Regions from separate parts of the Paenibacillus aurantius genome, predicted to be linked through region 2. Evidence: predicted binding sites of a transcription regulator. Region 2 holds the regulator's gene; each other region holds the start of a gene.
The links. The regulator LexA, encoded in region 2, represses DNA repair genes until DNA is damaged. The targets are predictions, from matches to a motif close to CGAACATATGTTCG.
Positions count from the first base shown of each region.

Region 1: addB (helicase-exonuclease AddAB subunit AddB) is a predicted target of LexA. The motif match lies at 6,375-6,388, and genes of this name have one in related genera.
Region 3: recA (recombinase RecA) is a predicted target of LexA. The motif match lies at 824-837, and genes of this name have one in related genera.

Region 1 covers NZ_CP130318.1:2,354,119-2,361,997, forward strand. Annotated here, with positions in the region: gene MJA45_RS10595 (lamin tail domain-containing protein) at 1-102, shown strand, start outside; gene MJA45_RS10600 (16S rRNA (uracil(1498)-N(3))-methyltransferase) at 349-1,113, shown strand; gene mtaB (tRNA (N(6)-L-threonylcarbamoyladenosine(37)-C(2))-methylthiotransferase MtaB) at 1,119-2,459, shown strand; gene MJA45_RS10610 (NUDIX hydrolase) at 2,592-3,032, shown strand; gene deoC (deoxyribose-phosphate aldolase) at 3,034-3,708, shown strand; gene MJA45_RS10620 (Na/Pi cotransporter family protein) at 3,709-4,656, opposite strand; gene MJA45_RS10625 (class I SAM-dependent rRNA methyltransferase) at 4,892-6,274, shown strand; gene addB (helicase-exonuclease AddAB subunit AddB) at 6,493-7,879, shown strand, end outside.
Region 2 covers NZ_CP130318.1:3,579,393-3,587,271, forward strand. Annotated here, with positions in the region: gene metH (methionine synthase) at 1-863, opposite strand, end outside; gene MJA45_RS16005 (1,2-dihydroxy-3-keto-5-methylthiopentene dioxygenase) at 1,097-1,639, shown strand; gene MJA45_RS16010 (HAD family hydrolase) at 1,771-2,568, opposite strand; gene MJA45_RS16015 (hypothetical protein) at 2,614-3,129, opposite strand; gene MJA45_RS16020 (DUF896 domain-containing protein) at 3,119-3,310, opposite strand; gene MJA45_RS16025 (LysM peptidoglycan-binding domain-containing protein) at 3,476-3,631, opposite strand; gene lexA (transcriptional repressor LexA) at 4,004-4,621, shown strand; gene glnA (type I glutamate--ammonia ligase) at 4,750-6,090, opposite strand; gene MJA45_RS16040 (MerR family transcriptional regulator) at 6,112-6,525, opposite strand; gene MJA45_RS16045 (methionine gamma-lyase family protein) at 6,604-7,854, opposite strand; gene hflX (GTPase HflX) at 7,841-7,879, opposite strand, start outside.
Region 3 covers NZ_CP130318.1:2,761,132-2,769,010, forward strand. Annotated here, with positions in the region: gene MJA45_RS12520 (competence/damage-inducible protein A) at 1-687, shown strand, start outside; gene recA (recombinase RecA) at 907-1,953, shown strand; gene MJA45_RS12530 (regulatory protein RecX) at 2,078-2,734, shown strand; gene rny (ribonuclease Y) at 3,058-4,602, shown strand; gene MJA45_RS12540 (TIGR00282 family metallophosphoesterase) at 4,677-5,474, shown strand; gene MJA45_RS12545 (stage V sporulation protein S) at 5,604-5,864, shown strand; gene MJA45_RS12550 (dipeptidase) at 5,969-6,907, shown strand; gene MJA45_RS12555 (2-oxoacid:acceptor oxidoreductase subunit alpha) at 7,117-7,879, shown strand, end outside.

The DNA.
Region 1 (7,879 bases), 1.2 Mb from region 2:
GCCAGCGGCACCGTGCAGGTGACCGTGCAGGTAACGCCGCCGAAAGGAGGCCTTCACCTCGGGGACTCCGGTGATCACGGTGGAGGACCGGGTAAAAGATAGACAGCATTAAACCAAAAGCCTGCTGGCGCCGGAATATTTCTCCGGCGCCATTCTTTTTACCAGAGGGTTGTTCTTGCCCGTGCACTTCGGCCGGTCCGAATGAATAAGCGCTCCACCGGATAAGCTTGGTAAAAGGATGGCAAAAGCCGCACAATCGCCCGCTCCTGCAGGACGGGGGGTAGCATTTCGGCTGTAAAAAAGGTAAGATGAAGGTTGGAACTTTGGCAGAAAAGAGTGATCATACGCATGCAGCGTTATTTTGTTCCTCCCGAACAGTTCGGTCCGGAATCTGTCCGGATCACGGGGGATGACGCCCACCATCTCCTGCGGGTGATGAGAGGGCAGCCGGGAGATAAGGTCATCTGCAGCAACGGAAGCGACCGGGTCGTTCTGGCTGAGCTTCAGGAGCTGGGGAAGACGGAGGCCCAAGCCCTTATCGTGGAGGAGCTTCCTTTTGCAGGAGAGCCGGCTATTGAGGTTTGGGTGGCCCAAAGCCTCCCCAAAGGGGACAAGCTGGAGACCGTCATCCAGAAAGGAACGGAGATCGGCGCGGCCAAATTCCTGCCTTTCCTGTCGGAGCGGACCGTCGTCCAATACGATGCCAAGAAGGAAGCGAAGAAGCTGGAGCGCTGGCAGAAGATCGCGAAGGAAGCCGCCGAGCAGGCCCACCGCAGCCGGGTCCCCGTCGTTGACGGGACCCGAACGTGGAAAGAACTGCTTAAGGCGGCGGCTGAAGCCGACTTGGCACTGATCTGTTACGAGAAGGAGAACGGGCTCCAGCTGAAGCAGGCGCTGGCCGGAAAGCTCGGCCAACCAGCGGAGGGAAAGAAGGCCCTTCGCGTTTTGTTCGCCATAGGGCCGGAAGGCGGCTTCGCTGAACAGGAAGTGGAACAGGCGGAAGAGGCCGGCTTCCGATCCGTCGGTTTGGGAGCCCGCATCCTTCGCACCGAGACGGCTGCTATGGTGGCGCTCGCGTGCCTTTTCTATGAATCCGGAGAAATGGGGGAATAATCGTTATGCCCAGCGTGGCTTTTCATACATTGGGCTGCAAGGTGAACTTCTACGAAACGGAAGGCATCTGGCAGCTGTTCAAGAACGAAGGATACGAGATGGTGGATTTCGAGCGGACCGCCGACGTCTACCTGATTAATACCTGTACCGTAACAAACACGGGGGATAAAAAGAGCCGGCAGGTAATCCGCCGTGCCATCCGGCGCAATCCGGAGGCGATCATCGCGGTAACCGGGTGCTACGCCCAAACGTCGCCGGCCGAGGTCGCCGCCATTCCCGGCGTCGATATCGTTATCGGGACGCAGGACCGCCACAAGATCATTCCGTTGATCAAGCAGTTTCAGGCGGAGCGCCAGCCGATCAATGCGGTTCGCAACATCATGAAGACGCGGGAGTTCGAGGAGCTGGACGTGCCGGAATTCTCCGACCGCACCCGGGCGTTCCTCAAAATTCAAGAAGGCTGCAACAACTTCTGCACCTTCTGCATCATCCCGTGGTCCCGCGGCCTATTAAGAAGCCGCAAGCCCGAAAGTGTAGTCGAGCAGACCAAGCAGCTTGTCTCGGCCGGCTACCAGGAGATCGTTCTGACCGGTATTCATACGGGCGGTTACGGAGAGGATCTGGAGAACTACAACCTAGCGAAGCTGCTGTGGGATCTCGATAAGGTGGACGGGCTGAAGCGCGTCCGCATCTCCTCCATTGAAGCGAGTCAGATTACCGACGAGGTGCTGGACGTCCTGAAAGGGTCGGAGAAAATGTGCCGGCACTTCCACATTCCGCTTCAGGCCGGTCATGACGAAGTCCTGAAACGGATGCGCCGCAAGTACACCACGGCGGAGTACGGCGAGAAGATCGAGCGGATCCACCGGATCATGCCGGATGCGGCCATTACGACCGACGTCATCGTCGGCTTCCCCGGTGAGACGGAGGAGATGTTCCGCACCGGTTACGAATTCATGAAGCGGATGCGTTTTGCCGAGATGCACGTCTTCCCTTATTCCAAGCGGACCGGAACCCCGGCCGCCCGCATGGAGGACCAGGTGGACGAAGAGATCAAGAACCGCCGCGTTCATGAGCTGATCGACCTCTCCGAGAGAATGCAGCTGGAGTACGCGAAGCCTTTTGTCGGCCAGGTGCTCGAAGTCATTCCGGAGCGTACGTACAAGGAGGCCCCGGACAGCGGGCTCATGATGGGGTACTCGGACAACTACATCCAGCTGGTCTTCCCGGGCTCCGAGGACTTGATCGGCCGGATCGTGAAGGTCAAGGTGGACGAAGCCGGCGTGAACGAATGCAAGGGAACGCTGGTGCGTGTGCTGGACGATGCTCCGGCCGCCGCGGTTTAGAATCGTGTGGGAAAGCTCCAAGGAATTGGAGCTTTCTTTACTTCTTGCGTCTCGGCTGACTTTTTGTCTAACGTCGAGATACCGCGATAGGTGTAAAGCCTTTTTGAAGGTGGTAAGGAAGGGGATAAAGAGATGGGCATCCAGGAAATATCGGCAGGCGGCGTGGTGTACCGCGGTGCGGGAGGCGGACTCGAAATTCAAATGATTCAAGACCGCTATGGGGTTATTACGCTCCCAAAGGGAAAGATGGAACCGGGAGAGACGATTGAGGAAACCGCCCTGCGGGAAATAGTAGAAGAAACGGGCATCCGGGGTAGGATTGTCCAGCATCTGGAAACGGTCCGGTATCCTTATACTTCCCCTGAGAAGGGAAACGTAGATAAGGAAGTGCATTATTACCTGGTGGAGGCGCTGGGTGGCGAGCTTCAGGCCCAGCTGGAGGAAATCCGCGGAGTGGAATGGCTCCCGCCTCACGAAGCGTGGAACCGGCAAAAAGAGTCGGGCTATGAAAACAATCAATCGGTCCTGGAGAAGGCTTTTAGGGCACTGGGACTTACCACGGAGGAGAACTAAGATGGAAATGAATCCGATTGCGGGTTATATCGATCATACGCTGCTTAAGCCGGACGCCACCTCGGAGGCCATCCGCAAGCTTTGCGAGGAAGCGCTGGAGCACCGCTTCTACGGCGTATGTGTAAACAGCCAGTGGGTTTCGTACTGCAAAGAAATACTGGGAGACTCCGGCGTCAAAATCAGTGCGGTCGTCGGCTTCCCGTTAGGAGCGAACCACAGCGGAGTCAAGGCCTTCGAAGCCCAGCTGGCCATTGCCAACGGAGCGGACGAAATCGATATGGTTCTGCCGATCGGCCTGGTGCTGGAAGGCAACTATGACGAAGTCGAACGGGACATCCGCCATGTGGTGGAAGGGACTTTCCGGAAGAACGTCATCAAGGTCATCCTGGAGACCGGTTTCCTGAACGACGAGCAGAAAATCGAGGCCTGCCGGGCCGCCGAACGGGCGGGGGCCCATTTCGTGAAAACCTCAACGGGTTTCGGCCCGGGCAAAGCGACGATCGAGGATGTTCGTCTCATGCGGGACACGGTCTCCGAGGAGATGAGCGTCAAGGCGTCCGGCGGCATCAAGGACCTGGAAACCGCTTTGAGAATGATCGAGGCGGGAGCTTCCCGGCTCGGAACGAGCTCGGGTGTAGCCATTGTGAGCGGCGTTAAGGGCATCGGCGAGTATTGATCAGGCGGGCCGGATTTTTTTGAGAACCGGCAAGTAGCATAATGGAAGTGCCGCAAGGGAGCAGACGATGTTGAACACCGTCTGGGCGTGGGCGATTTGGGCGGCCGGCGATTCCGAGAACCAGGCCGTCGCCGTGGTTAGAGCAGGCAGAAGCGGGTAGAACAACAGCGCTCCGCCCAGGTTCAGCAGCACATGCGACCACGCGACGTAGCCGCCGTAGCGGCTTCCGCCGATGCTCGCGATCACGGCCGTGGCGCACGTGCCCACGTTCGCGCCGATGACGATCGCGATGCCGAGCTCCGGCGGAATCGCCTGCGCGGCGGCCAGGCTCATCGCCATAGCGATTGTGGCGGCGCTGCTGTGGATCAGCGCCGTCACGGCCGCGCCTGCGGCGATGCCCCACAGCCGGCTCTCCTGCGAGCGCTGGACGAGCCATGCCAGAAGGCCCCGGGCTTTCAGCTCGGGGACGATCGACTGCATGACGTCCATGCCGAGCAGGAGACAGGCGAAGCCGGCGGCGGCAAGCGCGCCCGCGCGCAGATGCGGCGCCCAGTCGAGGCGCGCCGGCACGAGCCCGGCGGACGCCCAGACGGCCGCCGCGGCGAAGAGCAGCGGCACGCCGTACTGCTGCAGGCTGAGGCCGAGCAGCTCGGTGGTGATGCACGTGCCGATGTTGCTGCCGAGGATGATGCCGAGCGTCTGCGGGAAGGCCAGCAGCCCGCTGTTCACGAGGCCGATGGTCAGGACCGTTACCGCCGTGCTGCTCTGCAGGACGGCGGTAAGGGCGGTGGAGGCCAGCAGGCCGCGGGCGGGGGTCTGGGTAAACCGTTCCAGCACGGTTTGGAGCAGGGAGCCGGCCCAGCGGTGGAGCGCGAACTCCATTCCTTTCATGCCGAGCATAAACATGGCGAAACCCGCGGCGAGCGGGAGGACGATGGCATGCAGCATGGGAAGCTTGTCTCCTTTTAGATGAAATGGTAAACGAGAAGCTTCGCCGCTCCTTGCGGTTTAAGAGTGCGCAGGGGACGGGCGGAATGAATCCATAAGCGGGCAGGCGGGGCTTGGTCAATTCATGTATATGCCCGGCCTGCCTTCAGAATGAACAGGAGTGGAAAAGTTGGCAGCCGTATATTTGCAACGCAGCCGCAAGATTACCCAGCTCGGAGGAGCCTATGGCTCCAAGCTGAACGCCGAGGCCGTATGGGGGGCACAGAAGCATCCGCGCAGCCGGATCGAGCTCGGGCACCCCTGGGTTTACCGCAGTGAAGTGGAACGGGTCGAAGGGGACCCGGCTCCGGGCTCCGTCGTTCCGGTCTACAGTCACCAGGGGCAGTTTCTTGCCTCGGGGTATTACAACCCTGATTCGCAGATGATCGTCCGCATTGTGGACCATCAGCCGCTCACGGAAATGGACCGGGCCTTTTTCGTCTCCCGATTCCAGGACTGTCGGAGGCACCGCAGCCGGTTTCTTCCCAACCAGAGCTCTTACCGGGCGGTTTACGGGGAAGCGGATTTCCTTCCGGGACTCATTGTGGACAAAATCTCCGACGTGCTGGTCGTCCAGCTTCTCACCTTGGGAATGGACCGCTGCCGGGATGTTATCGTGGAAGCGTTGGTGGAGGTCTTTGAGCCGTCCGGCATCTACGAGCGCAGCGATGTGCCCATTCGGGAACTGGAGGGACTGGAGCAGCGAAAAGGTCCCCTGTACGGGCAGTGCCCGGAGAGGGTCGTTATCGAGGAGAACGGCCTTCAGTTGGAGGTCGATATCCGGGAAGGCCAGAAGACGGGCTATTTCTTCGACCAGAGGGAGAACCGGGCCGCCATCGAACCGCTCATGAAAGGATGGGGGGGGCGCAGCGGCATCCGGCTGGAGGAAAGAACCGGGGAAGACGGGATCGCGAAGACCGTTCCGGTCAACGCCAACGGAAAGCCGGTAAGCTATCCCTTTTGGGACGGGGCGACCGTTCTCGAGTGTTTTTCGCATACGGGCAGCTTTACGCTTCATGCCTGCCAATACGGGGCGAAGAGAGTGACGTGCCTGGACATTTCCGAGCATGCCGTCGAGAGCGCCCGGGCGAACGTGGAACGCAACGGCTTCCTAGACCGGGTCGAGTTCGTGGTAGCGGATGCTTTTCAATATTTACGGGATCAGGTCAAGGGAAGCGAGCAGCGGAAAGAGCGGGCGGACGCCGGACAGAAGAAAGTGGACACCTCCAAGCCGCTCGAAGAGGGCGGCCGCACGTGGGATGTGGTCATTCTGGATCCGCCGGCCTTTGCCAAAACGAGAAGCGCCGTCGAAGGCGCCTGCCGCGGGTACAAGGACATCAACCTTCACGGCTTGAAGTTGGTTAATGAAGGAGGCTATCTGGTTACGGCCAGCTGCTCCTACCATATGAAGCCGGAGCTGTTTCTTGAGACCGTTCATGCCGCCGCCGCCGATGCCGGGAAAATTCTCCGCCTGATCGAGTTCCGCGGAGCGGGCAAGGATCACCCCCGCATTCTGGGGGTCGACGAAGGGCATTATTTGAAATTTGCCATCTTTGAAGTGCGGAGCCGGCAAGCCTAACGGCTGCAAGGTCTGCACCAGTACAAGGCCTCCTTATCCAGGAGGCTCTCTTTTTTTATGCGCTTTTCTCCTAAATTCCTTGGGATTCTTTTTCCAGTAACGAACAAATGATCTCTATCTCCCGCCAAAGTGTGATAGAATAGAGGAAAATTGGTTTGCAGACAGGAAAGAAAGAGCTGGGAAACGGTAGACCCGGCTGCAGCATGAGGAGGAATACCATGGGTTTGCGGTTCGTAATGGGACGGGCGGGTACCGGCAAAAGCACCCTGTGTTTGAAGGAGATCCGAAAGCGTCTCGAAGAAAGTCCGGAAGGCCATCCGCTTCTTCTGCTCGTTCCCGAGCAGTCCACCTTCCAGGTGGAGCAAGCGCTTCTGGAATCTCCGGAGATAAAGGGCTACACCCGGGCACAAGTATTCAGTTTTCGGAGGCTCGCGTGGCGGGTCATGCAGGAAACCGGACATACGGCAGGCGTTCCTATAGACGATCTGGGCAAGGCGATGCTGCTGCAGCGCGTTATACATAAACGGAGAAAAGAATGGAAGGTTTTTCAGCAGGCCGAAGGGGAAATGGGCCTGATCGGGGAAATGACCCGGTTCTATAAGGAGCTGAAACGCTGCGGCATCACCCCGGAGGCTTGGGAGGCGCATACGTCGGACCTGCCCGCGGACCGGGAAGGGACGGGCTGGAAGGACAAGCTCGAAGACCTGTCCATGCTGTACCGGGAGTATGAGTCGGAGCTGGCCGGGCTTTATTTGGATACGGAGAGCTTCCTGCCCCGTCTGGCCGCCGCCATGCAGGACTGTTCCCTCCTCGGTGATGCGGAGCTTTGGGTGGACGGGTTCTTCGGCTTTACGCCCCAGGAGCTTGAGGTGATCGTAAAGTGCGCTCTGCACTGCCGCCAGGTGACCGTTACGTTATGCTTGGACCGCCCTTATGACGCGGGGGAACGTCCGGACGAGCTGGATCTTTTTCACCCTACGGCACGGGCGATGATCCGGCTTAAGGAGCAGCTGGATGCGCACGGGGCGGAACCGGCGGAAACGGAGATTCTCGATGGAACGGCGCCGCCCCGCTTTGCGGGCAGTCCGATGCTCGCTCATCTGGAAAGGCAGTACGCCTTGAAGAATCCCTCCCGCGGAGGCACTTACCCGGATGGGCCGGTAGAGACGGGCAAGCCGTCGGTTTCCGTTCATGCCGCTGTTCACCGCCGGGCCGAGGTAGAAGGAGCCGCCAGGGAAATGCTGAGGCTCGTCCGGGACGAGGGCTTGAGGTGGAGGGATCTATCGGTCCGGGTCAGGAAGCTCGGGGATTACAGCGAGCTGATCGGAACGGTTTTCCCCGAGTATGGCATTCCGTATTTCCTGGATGAGAAAAGGTCCGTGGTTCATCACCCGCTGGTGGAATTTATCCGTTCCTCCCTTGAGATCATCCAGCATAATTGGCGCTACGAGGCTGTCTTCCGCTGTGTCAAAACGGACTTTCTCCTTCCTCTCGAGGGGGAGGAGGATGCCGGGGCCGTCGACCGCAACGGAATGGACGAGCTGGAGAATTATGTCCTGGCCAGAGGCATTCAAGGCTACCGCTGGAAGGATGACCGTAACTGGA
Region 2 (7,879 bases):
CCGGCAATGTTCAGCCAGCCCCGCTCGGCAAAACCGGCCATTTTCTTCGCCAGTGACTCCGGCGATTCATGGTAATGTCCGTTCTCATCGGGAAGCCCGGCGTTCGGGTAACAGCTGACGGCCATTCCGGCAATTTGCGACAGCGACCGGATATGATCCCTCATGAATTCGGGGCCGGTGGCGCAGTTCAATCCGACGGAGATGGGATTCAGATGCTCCAGCGAAATGTAGAACGATTCGATGTTCTGACCCGCAAGGGTCGTTCCCATAGGCTCGATCGTACCGGAAATCATGATGGGAAGCTGAACCCCTAACTCGTCCATAGCCCGGCGTATTCCGAGACTTCCCGCTTTTACGTTCAAGGTATCCTGGGACGTCTCCAGTAGAAGCGCATCCACCTTCGATTCGATTAATGCTTTCGCTTGTTCGTAGTAGCTGTCCACCAGCTCGTCAAAGGTTACGCCTCCTGTAACCGACAACGTTTTGGTCGTCGGTCCTAAGGCTCCCGCCACGTAACGGGGCCATTCCGGTGTGGAGTATTTTTCGGCTGCCTCCACCGCCAGCTTCGCCGCTGCTTTGTTGATTTCCTCGGCCCGGTCTTGAAGCCCGTATTCGGCAAGAACGACACTCGTCGCCCCGAAGGTGTTCGTTTCAATAATATCCGACCCCGCGGCGAAATAAGCCTCATGAATCTTCCGGATGACATCCGGCCGGGTCAGCACCAGAATCTCGTTGCAGCCGTCCAGGTCTTCTCCTCCGAAATCCTCTTCCGTCAGATTCTCCTGCTGGATCATCGTTCCCATGGCGCCGTCCAAAATCATAATCTTCTTCTGCAGCTGCTCCTGCAGTGATGGTTTCGTCATCATAGCAAACTCCCTTTCCACTTGACCGCCCGAGTAACCGTCCGTTGGTCCATTATCTCTCTGTTTGATTAAAAATTAGTTTACCAAAACCTACGGATTTATAAAAGACTCAAATCCAAGTTATTTCCCATCGTTTTACCCGGAATATTTCTGTCCCCTTCATCGACAACCGGGGGAGTCGTGCTTTATAATAGAAAACATAGAGTAAAGATTGTTAGAGGAGGACGTTCATCATGGCCGAAATTCGCATTCGCAGCACCAACGAACGCATCACCGGGGAAGAGCAGGTCAAAGCTTTTCTCGATAAGCAGGAAGTGCTTTATGAGCATTGGGACCCGGGCAAGCTCCCCGCCAGCCTGCAGGAAAGATTCGATCTTTCCGATGAGGAGAAGGCTCAAATTCTCCAAACCTTCGACTCCGAGATTCGCGACTTGGCGGCAAGACGCGGCTACCGCACCTGGGACATCGTCGTGCTGTCCGAGGCAACTCCGAACATTGAAGAGCTGCTGAAGAAATTCGAGCAGGTGCATACCCATACCGAGGATGAGGTTCGCGCCATCACGGCGGGCAACGGGATCTTCATTATCAAAGGAACGGACGATGTCGGCTACTTCGACGTCGAACTGACCGCCGGCGATGTTATCTCGGTACCGGAGCACAAACCGCACTTCTTTACCCTCATGGAGGACCGTAAAATCGTCGCCGTCCGTCTGTTCATCGAAACCGAGGGCTGGATTGCTCATCCGTTCGATGACCCAGCCTTCATCAAGGCCTAAGTCTTATTAAGCATTTAGACGGCATGAGGCCGGGAGAAAGACAGCTTCCTTGTGCAGCAGTTGTGAATAAAGATATCCGTAAAACAAACCCGCCCGGGCTTCAGCGCCCAGGCGGGTTTCTCATTTATGGATTAAAGCAGGGATTCCACAATCGGAAGAAGCTCCCTTAATCGGCCGATCTCATAGGTGGGAGTCACGTCTCCGGTGATCTCGGCCCCGTGAGAATTGATCCAGACGTTCTTCATGCCGATGGCAGCGGAGCCTTTGATATCGGTGGTCAGCTTGTCCCCCACCATGAGCCCTTCGGCGGGATCGATTTCGAGCAGACCTGCCGCGTGGTTAAAGATAGTAACGGCCGGCTTGCCCTCTCCGAATGTGCCCGAAATGAGGATATGATCAAAGTAGGCGGCCAGCTCCGGAAAGCCCGCCAGCTTTTCTTGCTGAAGATCCGGGGATCCGTTCGTAAGAAGGAGCAGCTTGACCTTTCCCTTGAGGGAATCGAGAACTTCAAAGGTTTCTTCGTACACAATCGGCCGGGCCCGGCGTTCTCTAGGAAACCGCTCCGCCAGTTCAGCTCCCAGCCCGGCGTCTTCAATGCCGATTCCTTTCAGTCCGCGCGTCCAAGCCTCCTTCCGGTAGCCCGGCGCTAACGCCTGCAGCTTGCGGAAGCTGTCATGCTCCCCTTCCGTAAAGTTAGCCCATAACCCTTCAAAGGGATTGATTCCGATCATCTGGGTAAAAGGATACGTTTCATATCCTTCATATAAAGCCCGGGCTTCCTTACGGACGGACGCTTCCAGTTCCTCCGGCTTGATGTCCGGATACCATTCAGCCGCTGAACGGCAGGTTGCCTCAAAGGCCTCCCGGACGCTGCGCTCGTCCCAAAGAAGCGTATCATCCAGATCAAACAAAACCGCCTTCAATGCCATTATCTGCTCCCCTTCTCTATCTCTGGTGTTTGCGGTAACAACCGCTTACTTGCTCTGCTCCGTCAGCTTCACGCCGTGACGTGCGGCGTACTCCCTCAGCCTGGCGGAAAGATCCCCGATCGGCATCCGGTGAAGGAAACGGGTAAAGATCCAGCGGACTCTCTTCTCCTTCAGCTGAATAACCGCGGTTCTCGGCGAAAGAATAATCTCGTCGATCTCTCCCGGTTCCAGCCACTTGTCGCCGGCGAACCGCCGCGAGGAGATCCGGTTCCGACCGATCCGGAGGATAGGCCGCCGGAACGCAAACAGGAAGAGACCAAGCAGACCGTAACAGGCTACCGTAATCCAGAACGAAGTATCCTGGTCATAGTATCCGTAGAAAGCGAGGGCATAAGCTGCGGCGAACAGAATGAGAACGAGGGGCAGAATCCAGCTTCTGCCGCGAAACACTTCCACCTCTTCGGTGCCCGAGTAGGAAATTCGCTCCTGTCCCTGCTTAAGCCTGCGCTTGTTAGCGGTCTTCCGGTTCTTCTCTACCATTCGTTCCCACTTACGGGACATTGTCTTCCTCATCCTCTACATACTTAATGGAATCCAGTTGAACCTTCAGACTGGATTTGAAAGCTTCTATATAAATTTTGCGAAGCTCGTTTCGTTCTTCCACTTCCTCGTCGGTAAGACCTACGGTTTTGGCTTTGCGCGCCAGTTCGTTAATTCTTGCAATGGTTTCGTCCATTCCCATTAGGTTTCGCCTCCCTGCTGTACGGCTCGTTTCTTTCTTACTTTGCCATTAACCCCCCGGCCTGTCAAGGGACGGCTAGAATGTCAAAAGGCCTTCCGTGTCTACGGAAAGCCAGTCCATAAAGTGCTCTAAATTCGCGTTAGGAGGACAACCCATTGCACCGGGTTAGGGCAAGTATAGAATTTGTCCCGGTCTAAGAGTAGTTCCTTCCAGATGATTAAGCTTCTTGATCTGCTGCATATACGAACGCACGCTCTCTCCCTTAGGAGCGTTCTCCTGGGCAATGCTCCAGAGCGTATCCCCCTTAATTACATCCGTCATTTTATGAGAAGCGGGAAGGGATTGCAGATCGTCGCTGCTCCCCGCGTATGCTTTAAAGAATAGGCCGAAGGAGAACGAAAGAGCTACGGCCAAAGTAAGAACAAGATAACGAATAGCCTTGCCCGAACGCTTATGGCTTACCGTCCCAGAACGCTTACTGCTTACCGTCTTCGTAAAGGAATTCACCGAAATCTCCCCCAAACATTTGTTCTGTTACGAGAATAACACGAACATGTGTTCAGGTCAACCATTTTTAGAACATTTGTTTCCCTTTTTGAGGAGAGCTGGATTTGTCGAAACTCGAACTAATGTTTGTACGAACTCCGGTTCTATGATATACTTTCCTTAATATTTCCTATTGGAGTGATGACTGTGAGCAAAATTTCCGGCCGCCAGCAGGCGATCCTGGATTTTATCAAAACCGAAGTGCGTGAGAAAGGCTATCCGCCTTCCGTCCGGGAAATCGGGGAAGCGGTCGGACTAGCCTCCAGTTCTACCGTGCACGGCCACCTCGAACGTCTGGAGAAGAAGGGTCTGATCCGCCGCGATCCTACCAAGCCGAGGGCGATTGAGCTCTTAGGAGAGGACAGCGAAGCCATGTTCTCCTTCTCGGTTGCCCGAGTCCCTCTGATCGGTAAAGTTACGGCAGGGGTACCCATTACCGCAACCGAGAATATCGAGGATTATTTCCCGCTCCCCATGCATTATGTCGGGGATGACAACGTCTTCATGCTTTCCGTCATCGGTGAAAGTATGATCGATGCGGGCATTCACAACGGCGACTATGTCATCGTCCGCCAGCAGCCGAATGCCAATAACGGCGAAATTGTCGTCGCCATGACGGAAGATGATGAAGCGACAGTCAAGACCTTCTATAAAGAGCGCGATCATATCCGCCTCCAGCCGGAGAATCCGACGATGGAGCCGATTCTACTTCAGAACGTAACGATTCTCGGGAAGGTCATCGGAATCTTCCGCGACATTCAATAGTAGGAACTCTACCAAGACCTGTGCCTCCTCGGCGCAGGTCTTTTTTGGCTGCACCGCTCTCTCCGCCCCCTATCGGCAAAACACGAAACCCCTTGGCCCGAAGGCCAAGGGGTCGTTTGCAAGCAAGATTAATAAAGGGTGATATACTGATCGCGTTCCCAGGAATGAACCTGGGTGCGGTACATGTCCCACTCGATTTCTTTCAGCTCATAGAAATGGGAAAGAGCATGCTCGCCCAGAGCGTCGCAGATCACTTCGTCGCGAATGAGCTCGTTCAAGGCCTCTTTCAAATCGGCCGGCAGGCTTGGGATGCCTTGCTCTTCTCTCTCTTCTTCGCTCATGACATAGATGTTGCGGTCGGTCGGAGCCGGCAGAGACATCTTGTTCTCGATGCCGTCCAAGCCGGCCTTCAACATAACGGCGAGAGCCAGATAAGGGTTGGCGGCCGGGTCCGGATTGCGCACTTCCACCCGGGTGCTCAGCCCGCGGGAAGCCGGGATCCGGATCATCGGACTGCGGTTGCTCGCCGACCAGGCCACGTAGCAAGGAGCCTCATACCCGGGAACAAGACGCTTGTAAGAGTTCACCGTCGGATTCGTGATGGCGGCGAACGAGCGGGCGTGCTTCAAGATTCCCGCCATGTATTGTCTCGCCTCATCGCTCAAGCCCAGCTTATCCTTCTCGTCGTAGAAGGCGTTCTCGCTGCCGCGGAACAAGGACTGGTGGCAGTGCATCCCGGAGCCGTTCACCCCGAACAGCGGCTTCGGCATGAAGGTCGCGTGCAGGCCGTGCTGGCGGGCGATCGTCTTGACCACGAGCTTGAACGTCTGGATCTGGTCGGCCGCTTTGATGGCGTCGGCATATTTGAAGTCGATTTCGTGCTGGCCGGGGGCTACCTCATGGTGGGAAGCTTCGATCTCAAAGCCCATTTCCTCCAGTGTCAGCACAATCTCGCGGCGGCAGTTTTCCCCGAGGTCCGTAGGGGCTAAATCGAAGTAACCGCCTTGGTCGTTAAGCTCCAGCGTCGGGTTGCCCTTCTCGTCGGACTTGAACAGGAAGAATTCCGGCTCTGGTCCGACGTTCATCGTCGAGTAGCCTTTATCGTTCGCTTCCTTCAGCACTTTCTTCAGAATGCCGCGAGGATCCCCGGCAAACGGAGTGCCGTCCGGCAGATAAATGTCGCAAATCAGACGGGCGATGCGGTCTTCCGCCACCCAAGGGAAAATGACCCAGGTGTCGAGATCCGGATACAGGTACATATCGGATTCCTCAATCCGCACATACCCTTCGATGGAAGACCCGTCGAACATCATTTTGTTGTCCAATGCCTTTTCCAGCTGGCTGACCGGGATTTCCACATTCTTGATGGTGCCGAGGAGATCCGTAAACTGCAGGCGGATGAATCTTACGTTTTCCTCTTTGGCAATGCGCAGAATATCTTCTTTGGTATATCCTTTGTTGTAACCCACTGTTAAATCTCCTCCCATGAATTAATGAAAAAATCGGGAAAGCTCTCCCTGAATCAGAGAAACCTGACCGGGACGCTTGCCGCTGATCAACTGCTGCTTGAGCATCTTGTGGAGCTGGGTTTCCGTCAATTCCTTGCGCTTCATCTCGGTTTGTTCGGTAATGACCGTCGCCTCCTCGGAATCACCCGATACCGGGAGCAGGACCTGTTTGATTCCGGCTATGTTTACGCCCTTCTCAATCAGATCTTTGATCTCAAGCAGCCGTTGTACGTCGATGAATGAGTACAAACGCTGGTTCCCGCCCGTACGGGCAGGCTTAACCAATTCATGCTGTTCATAATACCGAATCTGTCTGGCGGTTAAATCGGTTAATTTCATGACTATCCCGATAGGGAACAGCGCCATGTTCTTGCGCAATTCATCATTGTTAGCCATAGCCAATCACTCCTGTGACGGTTAGTCACATTTATTGTACCGTTATCCCATAAAGGTGTCAAGAAATGTGAGGTTTAATTACAATAATCCGCGTTTGGCCATATTCTCAAGAGCGCATAGAACCCCCAGCTTGGCGTGGGAATAAGTCAAGCCCCCCTGCATGTAGCCGATATACGGCTCCCGGATAGGAGCATCCGCCGAGAGCTCCAAGCTTCCGCCCTGCATGAACGTGCCCGCCGCCATGATAACGGGGTGCTCGTACCCCGGCATGTCCCACGGCTCGGGAACGACGTGGGCATCGACGGCCGAAGCCTTCTGGATGCCCTGCACGAAGGCGATCAGGTGCTCCTCTCCCGTGAAGCGGATCGCCTGAATGAGGTCGGTCCGCGGCTCCTCCCAGCGGGGATGCGTCTCAAACCCGAGCCGTTCGAAGACGGCTGCAGCAAAGACGCTACCCTTGAGGGCCTGTCCGACCAGATGGGGAGCGAGGAAGAAGCCCTGGAACAAGCTGCGCGTCGTTCCCAGCATCGCCCCTACCTCTCCCCCGATTCCGGGTGCGGTCAAGCGGTAGGCCGCTTTCTCCACGAGATCGGCGCGGCCGGCGATATATCCTCCCGTTGCCGCAATGCCGCCGCCCGGGTTCTTGATGAGGGAGCCTGCCATAAGATCGACGCCGGCCTCCGTCGGCTCCGTCCGCTCGGTGAACTCCCCGTAGCAATTGTCGACGAAGACGATCACGTCCGGCCGGATCCCTTTGACGAAGTCGACCATTTCCTTAATCTGGCTCACCGTAAAGGACGGCCGCCAATCGTAGCCGCGGGAGCGTTGTATGCCTACCACCCGAGTATCGGGGGTCAGCTTCTCGCGAATGGTATCCCAATCGGGAGATCCGTCCCCGCGAAGAGGCGCCTCGTCATAGGCGATGCCCCAGTCCCCAAGGGAGCCGGAGCCGTCCTTTCCCCGGCCAATGACTTTGTGGAGCGTGTCATAGGGTCGCCCCGTAATGTACAGCAGCTTGTCCCCCGGGCGCAGAACTCCGAACAGAGCCGTTCCGATCGTGTGCGTCCCGGACACAAAATGAGGCCGCACCAAAGCGGCCTCCGCTCCAAACGCCTCCGCGTAAACCAGATCGAGCACCTCGCGGCCTCTGTCGTTATACCCGTACCCGGTCGAGCCGGCAAAATGAAAATCGCTTACTTGATATTTCTGAAAAGCCCGGATGACCTTCCACTGGTTATGGTCAACCGTTCGGTCCATTTCCTTAAGTCGGCCGTCGATCAGAGCTTCCGCCTGATCCACCACCTCTTCGATTCGCTTAGATGCCGTCATGCCGTTCTTTCTCTCCCTTATCCTC
Region 3 (7,879 bases), 820 kb from region 2:
AATTTGGAGCATGCTCTTCTGGATCTTATCGAAGGCCAGCAGGATCCGACCATCGCGCCTTACGCCAAAGAAGGCGAAGTGACCATCCGTCTCACTACCCGTGCCGCCAGTGAGCAGGAGGCATGGGCCAAAATAAAGCCGGCCCAGCAGGAAATTGAGAAGCGGGTGGGACGTCACTTGTATGCGGAAGAGGACATACCGATCGAGCAGGCCGTATTCCGGATTCTCCGCTCCCGGGAGCGGACCCTTTCGGCCGCCGAAAGTTGCACAGGGGGCTTGTTCAGCGATATGTTCACCGACATTCCGGAGAGCTCGACCGTCTTCAAGGGCAGTATTGTCAGCTATACGAATGAGGTCAAGCATAATGTCCTGAAGGTACCGCTGGAGCTGTTGGAGGGAGAGCATGCACCGGGAGCGGTAAGTGAGGAAACGGCTGCGGCTATGGCCGCCGGGGCAATGGAGGCAACCGGAAGTGATTATGCCGCAGCCATAACCGGTGTAGCGGGACCCGGTCCCTCGGAAGGCAAGCCGGTTGGTCTCGTCTTTCTGGGCATTGCCGAAAGGAACAAGCCGGCCAAGGTAATCCGGATCCAGGCTTCCGGCAATCGGGAATCTATCAAATGGAGAGCGGCTAAGGCGGCGTATTACCACCTGTGGCTTACTTTGACAGAGGCCCCGAATCCGTAATAGGCTGCACCGCATTGCCAGGACGAGAGAAATAGAGTAAAATAAGAGTATCCTTTTTAGCGGAAGAACCGCAGCGAAGTTATCGACTTTGGCTGCGGTTTTTTGTTGTCCTCTTGACCCGGCACGACCAAAAAAACGAATGTATGTTCGAAAAAATGCTTGGCAAGCGGGAGGAAAAAGGGTAAAATATAAATATAAACGAAGAGGGAAGTGAGTCATTTGTCAGATCGTCGTGCGGCATTAGAAATGGCTTTGCGTAACATCGAGAAGCAATTCGGCAAAGGTTCCATCATGAAGCTCGGTGAATCTACCCATATGAAGGTAGAGACAATTCCTAGCGGTTCCTTGGCTTTGGATATAGCATTAGGCATCGGGGGATTTCCCCGCGGGAGAATTATAGAAATCTACGGACCGGAATCTTCCGGTAAGACGACGGTGGCTCTGCATGCGATCGCGGAAGTTCAGAAGACGGGTGGACAAGCGGCGTTTATCGACGCCGAGCATGCTTTGGACCCTGTCTATGCCCGGAAGCTAGGCATTAACATTGATGAGCTCCTCCTTTCCCAGCCGGATACCGGAGAACAGGCTCTTGAAATTGCGGAAGCTCTAGTGCGAAGCGGAGCGGTGGACATTATTGTCATTGATTCGGTTGCGGCTCTCGTACCGAAAGCCGAGATCGAAGGGGATATGGGAGATTCTCACGTCGGCCTGCAGGCCCGTCTCATGTCTCAGGCATTGCGTAAGCTGTCCGGTGCGATCAACAAATCCAAGGTTATCGCCATCTTTATCAACCAGCTTCGCGAGAAGGTTGGGGTTATGTTCGGTAACCCGGAAGTTACCCCAGGAGGACGTGCCCTTAAGTTCTATTCCTCTGTCCGCCTTGAAGTGCGCCGGGTAGAGACCATCAAGCAGGGCAATGATATGATCGGGAACCGTACGAAGATCAAGGTTGTTAAGAATAAGGTTGCTCCTCCGTTCAAACAAGCCGACATCGACATCATGTACGGAGAAGGCATTTCGAGGGAAGGCAGCATCGTCGATATCGGAACCGAGATGGATATCGTCGACAAGAGCGGCGCCTGGTATTCCTTCGAGGGCGAACGCCTCGGACAAGGACGCGAGAACGCCAAGCAGTTCTTGAAGGAGAACCCTCACATCGCCGATAACATTGAGAAGAAGATACGGGAATCCAGCAATCTGGTTGCGGTTGTGACCGAAGACACCGAGGAAGAGGAAGACGAGGATTTGCTGCTTAGCTTGGAATAATTATACAACCAGCCGCGCCTACCAGGTGCGGCTTTTTTGGAATTTGCTCACCTAACCCGAAGGCAGGAAGGGTTGGTGAAAGTCTCATTCCTAATGGCTGCCAGGAGCCCGGAAAGGAGAGAGTATGAAAGCATCGGAAGAATCGACAGTTACCCGGGTCGACAAACAGAAAAGAAACAAGCACCGGTATAACGTTCACTTGGATGGGGAATATGCCTTCTCCGTGCATGAGGACCTGCTTATCAAATACCGCCTCCTTAAGGGAGAGGTCGTAAACAAAGAACAGCTTCAAACCATACTGGAGGAAGACGAGAAACACCGTGCCTACCTCGATGCCATCCGGTTTATTGGGGTTCGGCCACGATCGGTAAAGGAAGTCAAGCTCAAGCTGAAACAGCGGGGGTACGAACCGCCTCTAATTCAGGGAACGGTTGACAAGCTGCTGGATCAGAACTACTTGGACGATACCCAATTCGCGAAGATGTGGGCGGAACAGCGAGTAACCTTCAACAAGAAAGGGAAGAAATGGATTCAAGCCGAGCTCGCCCAGAAAGGAATCGACCGCAGCAAAATTCAAGAAGCTGTCGAGGGAATTGGGGAGGAAGAGGAGTTGACCAGCGCTGAAGACCTGGCCCGCAAAAAATGGCCTACGTTATCCGGGGAGGAATACGAGAAGAAGCGGAAACTGTATGCTTTTCTCATGAGGAGAGGGTATACCCCCTCCATCGTAGGAGAGGCCGTCAAACGGATAACAGGAGAGAGTATAGAGGAATTTGATTGAATTAGATTAACGTCGTTAACCTATTATTTAATGATATTAATCATATTCCTGTTCTCTCCATGGGGATGCCTGCCAGTTCCATTAGTCACAAGCTTGACAATATTCTTCGACAAAAGATAAAATAAATTTTGTATATCTTTTCTTCAAATCATTGGATTCGCAAAGTAAAATCGCCAATTTTACTTTTCATAACCTTTTATGACGGCGAATCGAATGATCCCACAAGAATGTAAAGCAGTTACCTGTACAATGAAGCTCGGATTAAAAACCGAACATATCCCAAGCTAACACCTTGGAGGAACAACGGGGAGGTGAACATGATGATGACTACCGTCATCTGGGCCGTGGTCGCTCTCGTTGTTGGGATTCTTCTTGGCGCTGGGATTGGGTATTTTATCCGCAAATCTCTTGCTGAAGCGAAAATTTCGAGTGCGGAACACGCGGCCGAACAGATTATTGAGAACGCCAGGAAAGATGCCGAGGCACTTAAGAAAGAAACGGTACTCGAAGCCAAAGACGAAGTCCACAAGCTTCGGGCCGAAGCTGAAAAAGACATTCGTGAACGTCGGAATGAAACACAACGACAAGAAAGACGATTGTTGCAAAAAGAGGAGTCGCTGGATAAAAAATTAGAATCTCTGGAACGCAAAGAAGAACAAATGGCCAACAAGGAGAAGCGGATCGACGAGACCCAAGGACAAATTGATCAGCTTTATCGCAGCCAGGTTGCCGAGTTAGAGCGTATTTCCGGATTGACAATGGAAGAAGCGAAGTCCATCATTCTCACCAATGTTGAACAGGAAGTCCGTCATGAAGCAGCCCAACTGATTAAAGAGATTGAACAGCAGGCTAAAGAAGAAGGGGACAAGAAGGCCAGAGAGATCATTACGCTAGCTATCCAGCGTTGTGCAGCCGATCATGTTGCCGAGACGACGGTATCCGTCGTTACGCTGCCTAACGAAGAAATGAAGGGCAGAATCATCGGTCGCGAAGGACGGAACATCCGGGCTCTGGAGACGCTGACCGGCATCGACCTCATTATCGACGACACGCCGGAAGCCGTTATCCTCTCCGGATTCGATCCGATCCGCCGCGAAATCGCGCGGACGGCCCTGGAGAAGCTTGTGGCGGATGGACGAATCCATCCGGCACGAATCGAAGAGATGGTGGAGAAATCCCGGAAGGAAGTGGACGAACGAATCCGCGAATACGGGGAACAAGCCACCTTCGAGATCGGCGTACATGGTCTGCATCCCGATCTTATCAAGATATTGGGAAGGCTCAAATTCAGAACCAGCTATGGACAGAATGTGCTTAAGCATTCGATGGAAGTGGCTTATCTGTCGGGGCTTATGGCAGGAGAACTTGGAGAAGACGTTACTTTGGCGAAACGTGCCGGACTCCTGCATGACATCGGTAAAGCTTTGGATCACGAAGTCGAAGGCTCCCATGTGGAAATCGGCGTAGAGATCGGAAAGAAATACAAAGAGCATCCGGTTGTCATCAACAGCATTGCGTCGCACCATGGAGACACCGAGGCGACTTCCGTCATCGCGATGCTCGTGGGTGCTGCGGACGCCTTATCGGCTGCAAGGCCGGGGGCCCGCCGCGAAACGCTCGAAACGTACATCAAGCGGCTGGAAAGACTGGAGGATATTTCGGAATCCTTCGAAGGGGTCGAGAAATCGTACGCCATCCAGGCCGGCCGTGAAATCCGGGTTATGGTTCAGCCGGACAAGGTGGATGACACCGAGGCGTTCCGCTTGGCCCGTGATATTACGAAGAAAATCGAGAATGAATTGGATTATCCCGGCCACATTAAGGTTACCGTTATTCGCGAAACCCGGGCTGTGGAATACGCTAAATAGGTGGAACGAAAAGTGGCTGATAAGCCACTTTTCTGTTATTGTAGGACCAATTGACGTTTAAGGAGTGACCGGTCATCAAGGTTTTGTTTATAGGAGACATCGTAGGCGCGGTGGGAAGGAAAGCCGTGAAGCAGATGCTTCCTTCCTTAACCTCCCGTTATAAGCCCTCTATCATCATTGCAAACGGAGAGAACGCGGCGGCCGGCCGGGGCATCAACCGGCAGATCGCCAAGGAGTTTTTTGAATGGGGCATTCATGGTGTCACCATGGGGAATCACACTTGGGACCAGAAGGAGATCTTTGACTTTATCGACGATGAGCCGCGGCTGGTTCGTCCGGCCAACTTCCCTGAAGGGACCACCCCTGGCCGGGGATGGACCACCATCAAGGCGAACGGCAAGGAGCTAATCATTATGAACCTTCAAGGAAGAACCTTCCTGCCGCCGATTGACTGCCCCTTCGAGAAGGTCGATGCCCTTCTGGCCCCTTTTAAGGGGAAGAACAAGGCGATTCTGGTTGATTTTCATGCGGAGGCAACGTCCGAGAAGATCGCCATGGGCTGGCACCTGGACGGAAGGGCGTCCGTGGTGGTGGGCACGCATACCCACGTCCAGAGCCATGACGAAAGAATTCTCCCGGGGGGCACCGCTTATGTGACCGATGTGGGGATGGTGGGCCCTCGCGACGGAATTCTCGGCATGGAAAGGGAAGCCGTGCTGCGTAAGTTCAGAACCCAGCTTCCGGTCCGTTTTGTCGTGGATGAAGGAACCTGGCACTTCCATGCCGTCATCGTAGAAATTGACGAAGCGACGGGGAAGGCGACCCGGATAGATTTGATTCGCAAGTATGAAGAAGATCTGTTGCTCGAATAGTTCCCAAGTCTTAAGCGGTCTGTGTCTCTCTTCTCAAAGTTTCTTGGGGCGAAGAAGGAATTTTTGCTGAAGCTCTAGAATAGGAATGGTACTGGGGATCAATCCATCATTCCTGAGGAGGTACTTTTCATGGAAGTATTAAAAGTTTCAGCAAAGTCCAACCCAAACTCCGTCGCCGGGGCTTTGGCCGGAGTCCTGCGGGAACGCGGCGCTGCTGAGCTTCAAGCCATCGGCGCAGGCGCCCTCAACCAGGCGATCAAAGCCGTTGCCATTGCCCGGGGATTCGTTGCTCCCAGCGGGGTGGATTTGATTTGCATACCTGCTTTCACGGACATTGTCATTGATGGAGAAGACCGGACCGCTATTAAGCTGATTGTCGAGCCCAGATAAGATTAGCCGAATGACAGCCTGTTTACTTTGGTAAACGGGTTTTTTCATGCCATTAAACCCATTCCAACCTCGCAAGAGGTTTTTTCCATTTAAGGAGGGTCATCATGAGAATCATCGATGCGCATTGCGATTTGCTGGGCCGGATGCTGGTGGATTCTACGGTGTCCTTTGTAACGGAACATCCGGATACCCGGGTGAACCGGCAAAGGATGCAGGAAGCGAACTATGCTTTTCAAATTTTCGCGCTTTACTTGTCGGAATCCTTGAGACGGCCGGGATTTCCCGAGGTTCTGGAGATGGTGGATCTGTTCCGGGAGCGGGTGTGCCGGGAAGGGGACGTGATCCTCGTTCGGAGCGTGTCCGACTTGCAGAAAGCGGCGGAGAAAGGACAGCTGGGGGGCTTGCTGTCATTAGAGGGCGCCGAGGGGCTGGGAGGCAGCCTAACCTGCCTGCGGACGCTGCATGAGCTGGGGCTGCGTCTCTTAGGACTTACCTGGAACCATGCGAATTGGGCGGCGGACGGTGTAGGTGAATCGCGGAACGGCGGCTTTACGGAGAAGGGAAAAGGACTGGTCCGGGAGTGCAACCGGCTGGGAATTATTATGGACGTTTCCCACTTGGCCGAGCGAGGCTTCTGGGAGCTGGCGGACCTGTCGGATAAACCCTTCATCGCCTCGCATTCGAATGCGAAAGCCCTCTGCCCCCACCGGAGAAATCTGACGGATGACCAAATCACAGCGCTGATCGAGCGCCAGGGAAGAATAGGCATTACATTCGTTCCCTGGTTTCTGAGCGAAGGAAAAGCTTCCCTTAAGGATATTCTTAAGCATATCGACTACATCGGCTCCCGCGGCGGTATGCCTTACCTGGGCTTCGGATCGGATTTTGACGGCTTCGACGGCGGGATCCCCGGCTTGGAGCACCCCGGGTGCTTTCCTAACCTGGTAAATGAATTGCAGAAGCATTATAAGGAAGACGAGGTTCGCGGCCTCCTGTTTGACAATTGGTACAAATTTTTGCAAGACAATCTCCCACAGGTATGAAATAAGCTTTATATCACAATAATAGATAGTAAAAACCTCAATCTATCTCGATGCGAGATATGTTTCATCTAATAATACTATATATCAAATGGACTTATTTCCTTGCTTTTTGCTGGGTGAAATCATAAAATTTGTTTGATGGGATTGAAAAGAAATATTAATAAGCTCCACATTGATTCGTTCGTTAAGTTAAAAGGGAGATGGACATCGTGATTAATCAGTTATCATGGAAAATCGGGGGACAGCAGGGGGAAGGTGTCGAAAGTACGGACCGTATTTTCTCGACCGCTCTTAACCGTCTGGGTTACTACTTGTACGGATACCGCCACTTCTCATCCCGGATCAAAGGCGGACATACGAATAACAAAATTCGCATCAGCACGAAGCCCATCCGGGCCATTTCGGATGATCTGGACATTCTGGTTGCCTTTGACCAGGAGAGCATCGATCTGAACGCACGCGAGCTTCGCGACAGCGGAGTCATAGTAGCGGATGCCAAGTTTAACCCTACCGTTCCGGAAGGAGTAAACGCCCGCCTGTTCGCCGTTCCGATTACGGCGATTGCTGAAGAATTGGGAACATCCCTGATGAAGAACATGGTAGCTTCCGGCGCATCCTGGGCTCTCCTGGGCTTGCCAATGGAAGTTTTCAATAAAGCAGTAGAAGAAGAATTCGGACGCAAAGGTCCTGCGGTTGTAGAGAAAAATATTCAAGCCGTAGCGAGCGGAGCCCAATTCATTCTGGACCAAGCCGGCGGACCGTTGGATCAATTCAAACTTGAGCCAGCCGACGGCAAGCAGAAGCTGTTCATGATCGGTAATGATGCGATCGGACTCGGCGCAGTGGCGGCGGGGTGCCGTTTCATGCCTGCTTATCCGATCACACCGGCTTCCGAGATCATGGAATACCTGATCAAGACGCTGCCGAAATTCGGCGGTACGGTTATTCAAACCGAAGACGAAATTGCAGCCT